2 regions of the Leisingera coralii genome follow, and region 1 is predicted to be linked to the other one. Evidence: riboswitches for the same ligand, from Rfam matches in the RefSeq annotation. Region 1 holds a riboswitch; the other holds the start of a gene.
What was found. A riboswitch is a leader RNA that binds a small molecule or an ion and turns the genes downstream of it on or off. The one in region 1 is predicted to bind thiamine pyrophosphate.

Region 1 (7,353 bases):
ATTGGCCGCGTCCAGCGGCTGGACCAGCGCCGTCACCTCCAGTTCCGGATTCGCGGCCAGAAGGTGCCTCCGGGCGGCCTCCGCCTTGGGCCGGCCAAGGTCGGCCATGGAATAAAGCACCTGCCGGTGCAGGTTGCTCTCTTCCACCACGTCGCCGTCCATCACGGTGATCCGGCCCACGCCGGCCCCGCCCAAGTACTGCAGCACCGGGCAGCCCAGGCCCCCGGCGCCGACCACCAGCACGTGGGCGCGGGCCAGCCGGTCCTGACCCTCCGCGCCCACCTCCGGCAGGATCATCTGGCGCGCGTAGCGGCTCATGCCGGCTCCTTGACGCGGCAGGCCTCCACCCACTCCCGGGTACGCGCCTCGGGGTCCTCCGCTAGCTGGATATCAGTCACCACCGAGGCGCTGTCGGCACCGGCGGCAAAGACCCCGGGCAGCCGCTCCGGCGTCAGCCCGCCAATCGCGACCAAAGGCGTCTCTCCCGCCATCTGCTTCCAGCGCGTCACACGCTCCAGCCCCTGCGGCCCCCACTTCATCTTCTTCAGCAGCGTCGGATAAACCGGCCCCAGCGCCACATAAGCCGGATCAAGGGACAACGCCCGCTCCAGCTCAGCCTCGTCATGGGTCGACAGCCCAAAGCGCACCCCCCTTCGGCGCAGCGCGGCAAAGTCGGCGGTGTCCATGTCCTCCTGTCCCAGGTGCACAAAGCCGCAGTTCAGGTCCAAGGCCGCCTGCCAATAATCATTCACCACCAGCTGCGCGCCATGCACCGCGCAAAAGTCGCGGGCGCGGGCAATCTGGCGGCGGACTTCGGCGTCCGGCTCATCCTTGAGGCGCAGCTGCACCAGCCTGGCCCCATGCGGCACCAGCAACTCCAGCCGGCCGACATGGCCCGCGATCAAGTAGAAACGGTCCATCATGCAAACTCCGCCAGTCCCAGAACCGGGGTCGAAGGCACCGCCATGTCGCGCCGCTCCATCGGGTCGGCCTCATATCCCGCACGCCCGGCTTCAATGGCCAGCGCCATCGCGCGCGCCATGCCTGCCGGATCGCCAGCCTTGGCCACCGCGGTGTTCAGCAGCACCGCATCCACGCCCAGCTCCATCGCCTGTGCCGCGTCCGAGGGCCGCCCGATGCCGGCATCCACGATCAGCGGCACATCCGGGAAATGCGCTCGCATCGCCCGCAAGCCATCGGGGTTGCGCAATCCCTGGCCGGAGCCGATTGGCGCGCCCCAAGGCATCAGCACCTCGCAGCCCGCCTCCAGCAGCTTCTCCCCCACCACCAGATCATCGGTGGTATAGGGGAAGACCTGAAACCCCTCGCTGCTCAGCACCCGCGCCGCCTCTACCAGCCCGAACACATCCGGCTGCAGCGTGTCTGAATGGCCGATCACCTCCAGTTTGATCCAGGGCGTTCCGAACAGCTCCCGCGCCATACGGGCGGTGGTCACCGCCTCCTGCACCGAATGGCAGCCCGCCGTGTTGGGCAGGATCCGGCAGCCGGTCTCCCGCAGGCTCTCCCAGAACCCGGCGCCGGAGCCATCGGCGGTCTCGCGGCGCAAGGACACGGTGATGATCTCCGTGCCGCTGGAGTGCACCGCCTCCGCCAGAACCGCGGGCGAGGGGTATTGCGCCGTGCCCAGCAGCAGCGGCGAGGCGATCTCTGTTCCGTAGACTTTCATCTCATCCTCCCTGCATCGGGGCCAGCACTTCCAGCCGGTCGCCCTCGGACAGCTGCACCTCCTCCCGCTTGCCGCGGGCCACAAAGGTGCCGTTCAAAGCGGTGGCAACGGCCGAGCAGACAAAGCCCAGCTCGTGCAAAGCCGTCTTCAGATCGGTTGCGGATACGTCACGCGGTTCGGCGTTCACGATGATCTTCATCTGATGTCTCCTGTAGCAGGCGGCGGGCCGCGGCTTCGGCCATCGCGGGCGCAAGCAGAAAGCCGTGCCGGTAAAGCCCATTGAGAAAAAGCGTGCCGTCCTGTTCGGTCAGCCGCGGCAGGTTGTCGGGGAAGGCAGGGCGCAGCCCCGCGCCGGTCTCCACCACGCTGGCCTCCGCAAAACCCGGGTGCAGGGCAAAGGCAGCACTCAGCAGTTCACTGAGCGAGCGCAGGGTGATGGCACGGTCCGAGCTGCTCTCGATCATTGTGCCGCCGATCATGAAATACCCGTCACCGCGGGGAACGAGGTACAGCGGCATCCGCGGGTGCAGCAGGCGCAGGGTGCGGATGATCTCCACCTCCGGGCAGTGCAGGATCGCCATCTCGCCGCGCACCGGGCGCAGGCCTGGCAGCGGAGCTGCCATGCCGGTGCAATCCAGCGTGACGCGGGCGGGGGCGGGGGCGCCATAGCGGATCTCCACCCCCAGTTCCTGCACCTTCGCAGTCAGGTCGCGCAACGCGCGCCGCGGGTCCAGATGCGCCTCCTGCTCAAAGAAAAGCCCTTGCGCAAACCGTCCCGCCAGCGCCGGTTCCAGCTCCGCAATCTCCGCCCCGTCCACGCCCCTGAAGCCGCGGGTGCGGCGGGCAAAGCGGGTGAGCTCCGCCCGGTCGCGGGCAGGCGCCACCACCAGCGTGCCGCGCCTGTGGACCGGTGTGATCCTGGCCCACCAGCCGAAGGCGCGGCTGCCGAGGGTGATCACCTCCTCCTCGGCGCTTTCGCGTTCGCACCAGGGCGCCAGCATGCCGCCCGCAAAGCGCGCGACGCTGCTGTCCCCTGGGGTCTCACCCCGCTCATAGACGGTGACCGCCGCCCCGCGCTGCGCCAGTTCATAGGCGCAGGCGAGGCCGGCAAGGCCCGCACCGGCGATGGTGATCATTCCGCGGGCTCCGCAGACTCGGCGGCAGGCACATAGAGCTCGCCGCCCTCCCGGAACTTGGCGGCCATCGCCTCCATACCCTCTTTCTGCGCCTCGGAGCGGATGTCGTGCGAAATCCGCATGGAGCAGAACTTCGGCCCGCACATCGAGCAAAAATGCGCCACCTTGTGCGCCTGTTTCGGCAGGGTCTGGTCGTGGAACTCCCGCGCGGTATCCGGGTCCAGCGACAGGTTGAACTGATCCTCCCAGCGGAACTCGAACCGCGCACGGCTCAGCGCATCGTCGCGGCGCTGGGCGCCCGGCAGGCCCTTGGCGAGGTCGGCAGCATGGGCCGCGATCTTGTAGGTGATCACCCCGGTCTTCACGTCGTCGCGGTCGGGCAGGCCCAGATGCTCCTTTGGCGTCACGTAGCACAGCATCGCGCAGCCGAACCAGCCGATCATCGCCGCCCCGATACCGCTGGTGATATGGTCATAGCCCGGCGCGATGTCGGTGGTCAGCGGCCCCAGCGTATAGAAGGGCGCCTCGCGGCAGCACTCCAGCTGCTTGTCCATGTTCTCCTTGATCTTGTGCATGGCGACATGGCCCGGCCCTTCGATCATCACCTGGCAGTCCTTGGCCCAAGCGATTTTGGTCAGCTCGCCGAGGGTTTCCAGCTCGGCAAACTGCGCCTCGTCATTGGCGTCCGCGATGGAGCCGGGGCGCAAGCCATCGCCCAAGCTGAAGCTCACGTCATACTGGCGGCAGATGTCGCAGATTTCCTCGAAGTGCTTATAGAGGAAGCTTTCCTTGTGGTGATGCAGGCACCACTTCGCCATGATCGAGCCGCCGCGCGACACGATCCCTGTCACCCGGTTCACCGTCATCGGCACCATATGCAGCCGCACGCCCGCGTGGATAGTGAAGTAATCCACCCCCTGTTCCGCCTGCTCGATCAGCGTGTCGCGGAACACTTCCCAGGTCAGGTCCTCGGCGATGCCATTCACCTTCTCCAGCGCCTGGTAGATCGGCACGGTGCCGATCGGGACCGGCGAGTTGCGCACGATCCATTCACGGGTGTTGTGAATGTTGCGGCCTGTGGATAGGTCCATCACCGTGTCGGCGCCCCAGCGGATCGCCCAGACCAGCTTGTCGACCTCTTCCTCCATCGAGGAGGTGACAGCAGAGGTGCCCATATTGGCGTTGATCTTCACCTTGAAATTGCGGCCGATGATCATCGGCTCGATTTCCGGGTGGTTGATGTTGGCGGGGATGATGGCGCGGCCTGCGGCGATCTCCTGGCGCACGAATTCCGGGGTCACGTAGTCGGGGATGTTGGCGCCGAAATCATTGCCGTCGCGCTTGGCGTGGCACGGCGACAGCTCGCGCAGCTGATTTTCGCGGATAGCCACGAATTCCATCTCCGGCGTGATGATGCCCGCACGGGCATAGGCCAGCTGGGTCGGGGCCTTGCCGTCCTTGCCGCGCAGCGGGGCGGGCTTCACCGGGAACTCCGGCGTCAGCCGGTCGCCCTCGACAAACCCGTTGTCCTCGGGCTTCACGTCGCGGCCCTGATAGCTCTCGACGTCGCCGCGCGCTTCGATCCATTGGCGGCGCAGGGCGGGCAGGCCCTCACGGATGTCGGTCAGCACCTCCGGGTCGGTATAGGGGCCGGAGCTGTCATAGACCGGCAGCGGCGCCTCGCCCGCGGTGGGGTGGGTGGAGATTTCGCGCATCGGCACGCGGATGTCCTGGTGGACCTCGCCGCTGACGTAGATCTTGCGCGATGCGGGCAATGCGCCCGTTGTGATTTTCGGATTGGGGACGTTCATCTGGTGTTCCTCCGGGCCTTCGGTTCAAAAACACCAGTCGAGCCGGGACGGAGGAAAACGGGCAGGGGGGGTGTACAGCCGGTGTACGGCCGGTGCACGCATGCTGCCTGCTCAGAACACGGGTTGCCGCCGGGGCGCCGCGCCATGCTCCTAGCTTCCTACGCCAGTATCAACTGGGTCAGGTTCAAAGGGTCGCGCCGCCGGTCCGGGCTGCCCCGCACCATGACGCCTCTCAGTCCCTTGGGCGGGACTCCCCTGCGTGCCAATAGGGCTAGGGGAGGTGCGGGGTTCCCGTCAACCGGAATCTTTGTAGATTATTTTTTGGCATTAGTATCAGCGCGATACTGGCCTTATGGGCGCGAATTCGGGGCAAATCGCTGCAGCGCAGCTTTGATGCTTGATCGGCGCCCTCAAAATTATCTATAAAAACCGGAAACGCCATCCGCGCATGGCCAACAGGTATAGAGAACAGGAGACAGCATGCTGGACGCTGCACCCATCCGCACCGACTGGACCCGCGAGGAAGCGGAAGCGATTTACAACAAGCCTTTCATGGACTTGCTGTTTCAGGCGCACACCGTGCACCGGCAGTATTTCGACCCCAACCAAGTGCAGAAATCCAAGCTGCTGAGCATCAAGACCGGCGGCTGCGCCGAGGACTGCGCCTATTGCTCCCAGTCGGCGCGCAACGGCGCGCAGCTCTCGGCCTCCAAGCTGATCGAGGTGCAGCGGGTGATCGCCGAGGCCAAGAAAGCCAAGGAAGGCGGCGCGACGCGCTACTGCATGGGCGCCGCCTGGCGCTCGCCCAAGGACCGCGACATGGCGGCGCTGGAGGCGATGGTGCAGGGGGTCAAGGACCTGGGCATGGAAACCTGCATGACCCTGGGCATGCTGGACGAGGAACAGGTGTTCCGCCTGCGCGATGCGGGTCTCGATTATTACAACCACAACATCGACACGTCTGAGCGCTACTACTCCGAGATCATCACCACCCGCACCTTTGCCGACCGTATCGACACCCTGAACCGGGTGCGCGAGGCGGGCATCAAGGTCTGCTCCGGCGGCATCGTCGGCATGGGGGAAAAGCAGCTCGACCGCATCGACATGATGCTGGCGCTGGCGACGCTGGAGGTGCACCCGGATTCGGTGCCGGTCAACATGCTGATCCCGATCGCCGACACGCCGCTGGCCAATGTCGAGAAGCTGGACCCGATCGAATTCGTCCGCTCCGTGGCGCTGGCCCGCATCCTGATGCCGAAATCGCATGTGCGCCTGTCGGCAGGCCGCACCGACATGTCGGACGAAATGCAGGCGATGTGCTTCTTTGCCGGTGCCAACTCGATCTTTGTGGGTGACACGCTGCTGACCGCGGACAACCCCGAAGAGGACAAGGACCAGCAGCTGTTCGACCGTCTGGGCATCACCGCGATGGCGGCAGGCTGCGACGGCAGCCGCTGATGGCGGGCGCCTTCCCGAGGCATGAGAAATCGCTGGAAGCGCTGCGCACGCGCGGACGCTACCGGCAGCTGATGCCGCGGGACGGGCATGACTTTGCCTCCAACGACTACCTCGGGCTGGCGGGCAGCGACGTGCTGCGTGCCGCCGCCGCTGACGCGCTGGCGCGCGGCGTGCCGGTGGGGGCAGGGGGCTCGCGCCTCTTGCGCGGCAATGACGCGGAGCATCAGCTGCTGGAGGCGGAGGCCGCGGACTTCTTCGGCACCGAGGCGGCGCTGTTCATGGGCGGCGGTTTCAACGCTAACCAGGCGATTTTCTCCACTCTGCCGCAGCAGGGCGATCTGGTGCTGTATGACGCGCTGATTCACGCCAGCACCCATGACGGGATGCGGCTGGGCCGGGCAGAGACGCGCAGCTTTGCCCACAGCGATGTGGAGGATGCAGCCCGGGTGCTGAAAGCTTGGCGTGCTGAGGGCGGCGATGGCCAGGTCTGGATCGCGGTTGAGGCGGTCTATTCCATGGACGGCGACCTTGCCCCGCTGGACGCATTGATGGCCCTGGCCGATGCCGAGGGCGCGGTGCTGGTCGTGGATGAGGCGCATTCCTCGGGCGTGTTCGGCGATCTGGGCCGCGGGCTGGCACATGAAATTGCCCACCGTCCCAACGTCCTTTCCTTACACACCTGCGGCAAGGCGCTGGGCGCCTCGGGCGCGCTGATCTGCGGTCAGCGGGTGCTGATCGAGACGCTGATCAACAAGGCGCGCGGCTTCATCTTTGCGACCGCGCCGTCACCCTTGAATGCGGCGCTGGTGCGGGCGGCCTTGCAGGAACTTCAGCAGAACCCGGGCCGCCGCGAACAGGCGTGGCAGGGAATTACCCATGCCCAGGGCGAGGCCAAGCGTCTGTGCGGGCTGGAAGGGTTCCAAAGCCAGATCCTGCCGGTGGTGATCGGCGACGACAAGCGCACCATGGCGCTGGCTGCGCGGATGCAAGGCCACGGCTACGACATCCGCGGCATCCGCCCGCCGACTGTGCCGCGCGGCACTTCGCGGCTGCGGCTGTCGATCACGCTGAACACGGGGGCGGGGATCATCACCCAGATGTTCGAAGACCTCGTCCGGGAAATGGAGACAACCCCATGAGCGCGCTGATCGTCACCGGAACCGATACCGGCATCGGCAAGACCGTCTTCTCGGCCGGCCTGGTGCAGGCGCTGGGCGCCACCTATTGGAAGCCGGTGCAATCCGGGCTGGAGGAGGAGACC
Region 2 (7,353 bases), on a different contig from region 1:
CGGTAGGCCCCCATCAAACGGTAGATCTGCAACGGCAAGGTTGCGAAATCCGGATCGGCAAACAGCGCCACCACCCCCAGATCCCCCATCGACAGGGCCGCGGCCAGCCCGGCGGCAAATCCCGTCTGCGCCCTCATGCGCGGCAAATAGACCCCGCGGACAAAAGCCCAGCCCCGCATGTCCAGCGACAGCGACAGCCGGCCATAACGCGCCAGCACCTCGCGCGCGCGGGGCACCAGGATTCGCATGGCAAACGGCAGCGCCATCACCGCATTGACCAGCGCCGTCACCGGCAGCGCCAGCGCAAAGGGGTCGGCAACCGGGTAAATCAGAATGAACAGCCCGGTGCCGATCACCAGCGGCGAGGCCGCAAGCCCCAGGATGCCCGACAGCTCGGTCAAGCCGTTCCGCCCCGCCGCGACGGCAGCGGCCATCGGCAAGGCCAGCGCCAGCAGGATCACGGTGCTGAGCGCCGCCACCAGAATGGAAGTCCCCGCGGCCAGCCAGACCGTGCCCTTCAAGCCCATGAGCCCCGGCAGCCCGGCCAGCACGATCGCAGCCAGCGGCAGCAGCAGAAAGGCAGCGGACGTGATAATCCAAAAGCCATCCAAGGCGCGCGCCAAGGCGCTTTGCCCGTCCCAGCGCCGCACCACGCGGTCCAGCCCGGCGCCAAAGCCCTCCCCTGCCGAAACCCGCAGCGCCACCAGCGCGGCGGCGCCTGTCAGCACCAGTTGCATGCCCGACAGCAGCGCCGCCCGGCCCAAGTCAAAATCAAACCGGAACGCCTGATAGATCGCGAGTTCTATGGTAGTTGCCCGGGGACCGCCGCCCAAAGTCAGCGCCACCGCAAAGCTCGACAGGCAAATGGCAAAGACCACCGCCAGCGCGCCAGGCGCAACCCGCCGCAGCATCGGCCCTTCCAGCAGCCGCCACATCGCCAGCGGCCCGGCATCCAGCTGCGCCGCCAGGCGGAAGCGCTCGGCAGGGATCTCCTGCCAGCCCTGCAGGATCAGCCGGGTGGCCAGCGGCAGGTTGAAGAAGACATGCGCCAGCACCACCCCGTGCAGCCCGTAGATCTGAACAGGCTCTAACCCGAGGAAAGTCAGCCCCTGGCTCAGCCAGCCAGCCCGGCCGAAGACGGCCAGCAAACCAAGAATGGCAACAATGACAGGCAGGATGAAGGGCGCGCCCAAAAGCGCAACCAGCAGCCGCCGCCCGGGAAACCGCCGCCGCGCCAGTGCGCGGGCGACCGGGATCGCAAGGCCAACGCTCAGCAGCGCCGACAGGCTCGCCTGGGTCAGCGTGAACCGCAGCGCGGCCCAGTCGCTGGCGGCAAACCCGCTCCCGGCCTCAGCCCGAAGGGCAACGGCCCCCAGCGTTCCCAGGATCAGCGCGGCGACAAGCAGAGCCGCGCTGGTCCCGGCAAACGCGCTTACTGGCTGAGCGCGTCCAGCCATTCGCCCAGCGCCGCATCACGTACTGCAGCGGCTTCGGTCTCGCTCAGCAGCAGGGATTTCTCCGGCGCGATCAAAGTGCCGAACCCTTCGGGCAGCCCGCCCTCGGGCGTCACCGCCGGATACATCCAGTTGGTGGTCGGGATGATCGACTGGAACGCGTCCGACACCATGAAGGCCAGGAACTGGTCCGCCAGCTCCGGCTGATCGGTGTTCGCCAGCTTGCCGGCAACCTCCACCTGCATGTAGTGGCCTTCGTCGAAAGCCGCGGCAGCCTTGGAGGCATCTTCCTCCGCAATCAGGTGGTACGCAGGCGAGGTGGTGTAGGAGAGCACCATGTCGGCCTCGCCTTCCAGGAACATGCCGTAAGCCTCGGACCAGCCCTTGGTCACGGTCACCACGTTGTCAGAGAGGCCCTTCCAGATCTCCGGCGCCTCATCGCCATAGGCTGCTTTCACCCACAGCAGCAGGCCCAGCCCGGGGGTCGAGGAGCGCGGGTCCTGGATCACGATCTTCTTGTCGCTGGCAGCCAGCGCCTTGAAATCCGCAGGCGCCGCCGCATCGGCGTTATGGACAAAGGCAAAGTAGCCCCAGTCATACGGCACAAATGTCGCGTCGTTCCACTCGACCGGCAGCGCATAGTCGGCGCTGACCGAATGATCGGCAAACAGGCCGGTTTCCTTGGCCGCCGCGGTCAGGTTGGTGTCGAGGCCCAGCACGACGTCGGCGTCCGAGCGTTCGCCCTCCAGCTTGACCCGCGCCAGCAGCGCCGCGCCGTCGCCCGCGCCGACCAGTTTCAGGTCGCAGCCGCAAACTTCCTCAAACGCTTCTTCCACCGCCGGGCCGGGGCCCCAATCGGAGACAAAGCTGTCATAGGTGTAAACGACCAGTTCGGGCGTTTCGGCAAAGGCTGCCGAGGCGCCGAGCAGTCCCGCTGCAAATGCAAGATGTTTCATGCCATCCTCCTTTGCGGCTTTGGGCAAGGGTGGAGGCTGTCCAGTACCTTCCCTCCGCCGGTGTGATCCGGTTCAGGTTCAACGGGTGTCATCTCAGCGCTCGCGCGCACCCCGAGGTGGCGCGGACATTATGCCTCAGGCGCAGCAAACACAAGCCAAACTCCGGCCAGGACCTACGGTTCAGGCAAACTGGACCGCCCGGAACCAGGATCCCCTGTTCTTCTGGCTGAAAATATCCCGGGGGAGCCGCCGCAGGCGGCGGGGGCAGCGCCTCTGCCCGGTGTGCCGCACAGGAATCCTCTTGAGAGACAGGCCCCTGCCCGCTAAGCACGGCCCAAAGGAGACCGCGCCTCATGTCGATGAACAGCTTTGGACACCTCTTCCGCGTCACCACCTGGGGCGAGAGCCACGGGCCCGCGCTTGGCGCCACCGTCGACGGCTGCCCGCCAAACGTGCCGCTGGAGCCGGAAATGCTGCAACAGTGGCTGGACAAGCGCCGCCCCGGCCAGAACAAGAACACCACCCAGCGCAACGAGCCGGACGCGGTGAAGATCCTGTCCGGCGTGTTCGAGGGCAAATCGACCGGCACCCCGATCCAGCTGATGATCGAAAACACCGACCAGCGGTCCAAGGACTACGGCGAGATTTCCCAGACCTTCCGCCCGGGACACGCCGACATCACCTATTTCCAGAAATACGGCAACCGCGACTACCGCGGCGGCGGCCGCTCCTCGGCGCGCGAAACCGCAGCGCGGGTTGCGGCCGGCGGTGTTGCACGTGAAGCAATCAAGGCGCTGGTGCCGGGGCTGGAGATCAAGGGCTACATGACCCAAATGGGCGAGCTGGAGATCGACCGCAGCCGCTTTGACTGGGACGCGATCGAGCAGAATGACTTCTGGATCCCCGATGCAGGCGCAGTGCAGGAGTGGGAAGACTATCTGCAGGCCCTGCGCAAGGCGCATGACTCGGTTGGCGCCGTGGTCGAGGTGGTGGCGCGCGGCGTTCCCGCCGGCATCGGCGCGCCGGTTTATGGAAAGCTCGACACCGATCTGGCGGCCGCGATGATGTCGATCAACGCGGTCAAAGGCGTCGAGATCGGCGAAGGCATGAATGCCGCGCGGCTGAAGGGCTCGGAAAACGCCGACGAGATTTTCATGGGCGAAAACGGCCCTGAGTATTCGTCGAACCACGCCGGCGGCATCCTGGGCGGGATCTCCACCGGGCAGGATGTTGTGGTGCGTTTTGCGGTCAAGCCGACCTCCTCGATCCTCACCCCGCGCAAGTCGATCCGCAAGGACGGCTCCGCCACCGAGGTGATCACCAAGGGCCGCCACGACCCCTGCGTCGGCATCCGCGCGGTGCCGGTGGCCGAGGCAATGATGGCCTGCGTGATCCTGGACCACCTGCTGCTGCACCGCGGCCAGATTGGCGAAAACCAAGGCCGCATCGGCTAGGGATCAGGCTCTAACAAAGAAGTTTGCCCGGATATGGTTCGGGCAGATCCTCTCAGCCTGCGCCCTCAATCATGCTCGCTTGCGCATTGGCTATGGTCGCCCAGCGCGGTCAGCACCTTGCAGCAGCCGCCACTGCCGCCGTCGCACAGGTGGCTGATCCGCTCCAGCTCCGCGGCCAGGCGCTCCAGCCTGGCAATCCGCGCGCGCACGTTCTGCAACTGGCTGCGGGCAATCCGGTCGGCCTCGGCGCAGTCGTCCCCCAAGTGGCCGTCCAGCCCCATCAGCGCCTTGATGTCCTCCAGCGAAAACCCAAGGTCGCGGGCGTGCTTGATGAAGCCCAGCGCATCCATGCCGTCCTGCCCGTAGCGGCGCTGGTTACCGGCATTGCGGCCCGGCTCCGGCAGCAGGCCGATCTCCTCGTAATAGCGGATGGTGGGAACCTTCACGCCAGTGGCCTTGGACAGCTGACCGATGGAAAACATTTCAGAGACCTCTTGATGCTCTAGTGACTAGAGGCCCTACATTGGTCTCGAATCAGGAATGAGGACAAGAGCAATGGCAGGCTGCTGCAATCATGAGGCCCGGTTTGAGGGGGTATCGGCGGACTACAAACGCAGGCTTTGGCTGGTGATCGCCATCAACGCCGGCATGTTCGCGGTGGAAATGGGCGCGGGCCAGCTGTCCGGCAGCCAGGCGCTGAAGGCGGACGCGCTGGATTTTCTGGGGGACGCGCTGACCTATGGCATCTCGCTGGCAGTGATCGGCGCCACCCTGCGCACCCGGGCGCTGGCCGCGCTCGGCAAGGGGATCAGCCTCCTGCTGATGGGGCTCTGGGTGTTCGGCTCCACCGTCTATCAGGTGTTCTACGTCGGCGTGCCGCAGGCCCATATCATGGGGGCGATCGGCTTCATGGCGCTGGCGGCCAACCTGATCTCGGTACTGCTGCTGGTGCGCTACAAGGACGGCGACGCCAATGTGCGCTCGGTCTGGCTGTGCTCGCGCAATGACGCGATCGGCAATGTCGCGGTGATGATTGCGGCCTTGGGGGTCTGGGGCACGGCCACCGGTTGGCCCGACCTGATCGTGGCCGGCATCATGGCCGGGCTGTTCCTGAACTCCGCCTTCCAGATTCTGGTGCAGGCGGTTCGCGAGTGGCGCGAGGAAGAAGCGCACGCGTAAACCCATTGACCCTATTCGCCTGTGCCGCTTGCGGCACGGGCAGCGCCCGTCCGCCCCCATGGGCGGGCGCTTCGCTTCCGCCCGCGGACAGGCACCGCCCTATGTCGCTTGAGCAAACAGCCCTGCGTATGCTTCGCGCAGGGCTTTTTTCTGCACCTTGCCCATGGTGTTGCGCGGCAAGGCCTCCAGCAGGATGATCTCCTTGGGCTGCTTGAACTTGGCCAAATGCCCGGACAGAGCCGTCTTGATGGCCTCAGCACTGGTGCCCTCGCCCTCCGGCACCACCACGGCCACCACACCCTCGCCGAAGTCGGGATGCGGCACGCCGATCACCGCGCTTTCCAGCACGCCGGGCAGGTCGTCGATCAGGCTTTCCACCTCCTTGGGGTAGACATTGAAGCCGCCGGTGATGATCAGATCCTTCTCGCGCCCGACAATGGTGACATAGCCGTCGGCATCGATCCTCGCCATGTCGCCGGTGATGAACCAGCCATCGGCCTGCAATTCCTCCGCCGTCTTTTCCGGCATCTGCCAATAGCCCTGGAACACATTCGGCCCCCGCACCTCCAGCACGCCGATCTCTCCCACCGGCACCTCGGCCCCGTCCTTGATGACCCGCGCCTCCACCCCCGGCAGCGGGAAACCGACGGTGCCGGCCCGGCGCTCGCCGTCATAGGGGTTCGACGTGCTCATATTGGTTTCGGTCATCCCGTAGCGTTCCAGGATGCGGTGGCCGGTGCGGGCCTCCCACTGCTCGTGGGTGTCCACCAGCAACGGTGCGGAGCCGGAGATGAACAGGCGCATGTTTGCAGCACGCTCCGGCGTCAGCCGCGCATCCGCCAGCAAGCGGGTGTAAAAGGTCGGCACCCCCATCAGCGCCGTGGCCTTGGGCATTGCCTCAAGAATGGCATCGGCATCAAACCCCGGCAGAAACACCACCTGAGCGCCTGCAAACAGCGCCACATTGGTCGCCACAAACAGCCCGTGGGTGTGGAAGATCGGCAAAGCGTGGATCAGCACGTCGTCCTTGGTGAACCGCCAGTAATCCCGCAGGGTAAGCGAGTTGGAGGCCAGATTGTCATGGCTCAGCATCGCGCCCTTGGAACGGCCGGTGGTGCCGGAGGTATAAAGGATCGCCGCCAGATCATCCGCCTGCCGGGCCACCGGATCAAAGCCGCCCTGCCCGTCCGCCAGATCCCGCAAGCTGCCCTGCCCCGCCGCATCCAGTGTCAGCACCTTGGCCTCGCCGGAGACCGCGCTGATCTCCTCCAGCCGCGCAGGATCGCAGACCACCACCCGGGGCGTTGCGTCGCCAACGAAATAGGCGACCTCCGGCCCGGTATAGGCAGTGTTGAGCGGCAGAAAGATGCCGCCCGCCATCACCGTGCCCAGGTACAGCTCAATCGCCTGGATGGTTTTCTGAACCTGCACCGCCACCCGGTCCCCGGGCTGAACGCCCTGCCCCGCCAGCGCCGACGCCATCCGCTCCGCCCCGGCAAACAGCGCACCGAATGTAACCGTGCCGCCACCGGGAAGCCGGGCAAAAACATCGTCCTCGCGCCCAACAGAAGACTCACGCAGCTGGCGGATCAGGTGGTTGGCGTCATACATCGGCGGCTCCTTCATCTGTCGACGCCATTTGCGCCCCCCCGCGAGCCGAAATCAAGCCATTGATCTTTGCGGCGCTTGGGCGCAGGGTCGCGCCATGGCGGAATCCTTAACATCGCATCGGCCTGTGCTGGCGGTCCTGCTGAAGGTGACCGCGATTGCGCTGTTCACGGCGCTGTCCGGGATCATCAAGGCCACCTCCGAGACCGTGCCGGCGGGCGAGGCGGTGTTCTTCCGCTCCTTCTTTGCGATTCCGGTGATCGTGGTCTGGCTGGCAGCGCGGGGCCAGCTGCGCCAGGGGCTGATCACCAAAAAGCCGATGTTTCACGTGTGGCGCGGGCTGGTCGGCACCTCGGCGATGGGGATGACCTTCATGGGGCTGGCGCTGCTGCCGCTGCCGGAGGTCACTGCCATCGGCTATGCCACCCCGATCTTCACCCTGATCCTGGCGGCGCTGTTCCTGGGCGAGACCATCCGCATGGTGCGGATCAGTGCCGTGGCCATCGGCCTCTTGGGCGTTCTGATCATGATCTGGCCCCGCCTTGGCGGCGACCTCGGCGATGGCGCCATGCTGGGCGTTCTGCTGGTGGTCGCCGCCACCGTCGCCCGCGGCTTCGTGCAGATCCACATCCGCCGCATGGTGCAGTCGGAGCATACCGCGGCCATCGTGTTCTACTTCTCGCTGACAGCCTCCGGCCTCGC

Region 2: linked by a shared signal. The riboswitch ahead of thiB (thiamine ABC transporter substrate binding subunit) and the one ahead of thiC (phosphomethylpyrimidine synthase ThiC) in region 1 are both predicted to bind thiamine pyrophosphate.

Annotation. Positions count from the first base shown of each region.
Region 1 is NZ_JBHUPT010000024.1:53,588-60,940, forward strand. It holds gene ACFMBG_RS10085 (ThiF family adenylyltransferase) at 1-318, opposite strand, end outside; gene ACFMBG_RS10090 (thiamine phosphate synthase) at 315-920, opposite strand; gene ACFMBG_RS10095 (thiazole synthase) at 920-1,687, opposite strand; gene thiS (sulfur carrier protein ThiS) at 1,689-1,886, opposite strand; gene ACFMBG_RS10105 (FAD-dependent oxidoreductase) at 1,855-2,823, opposite strand; gene thiC (phosphomethylpyrimidine synthase ThiC) at 2,820-4,634, opposite strand; TPP riboswitch at 4,773-4,901, opposite strand; gene bioB (biotin synthase BioB) at 5,115-6,092, shown strand; gene ACFMBG_RS10120 (8-amino-7-oxononanoate synthase) at 6,092-7,231, shown strand; gene bioD (dethiobiotin synthase) at 7,228-7,353, shown strand, end outside.
Region 2 is NZ_JBHUPT010000002.1:138,716-146,068, reverse strand. It holds gene ACFMBG_RS01175 (thiamine/thiamine pyrophosphate ABC transporter permease ThiP) at 1-1,457, opposite strand, end outside; gene thiB (thiamine ABC transporter substrate binding subunit) at 1,433-2,410, opposite strand; TPP riboswitch at 2,443-2,534, opposite strand; gene aroC (chorismate synthase) at 2,764-3,864, shown strand; gene ACFMBG_RS01160 (MerR family transcriptional regulator) at 3,930-4,346, opposite strand; gene ACFMBG_RS01155 (cation efflux transmembrane domain-containing protein) at 4,420-5,043, shown strand; gene ACFMBG_RS01150 (malonate--CoA ligase) at 5,143-6,654, opposite strand; gene ACFMBG_RS01145 (DMT family transporter) at 6,749-7,353, shown strand, end outside.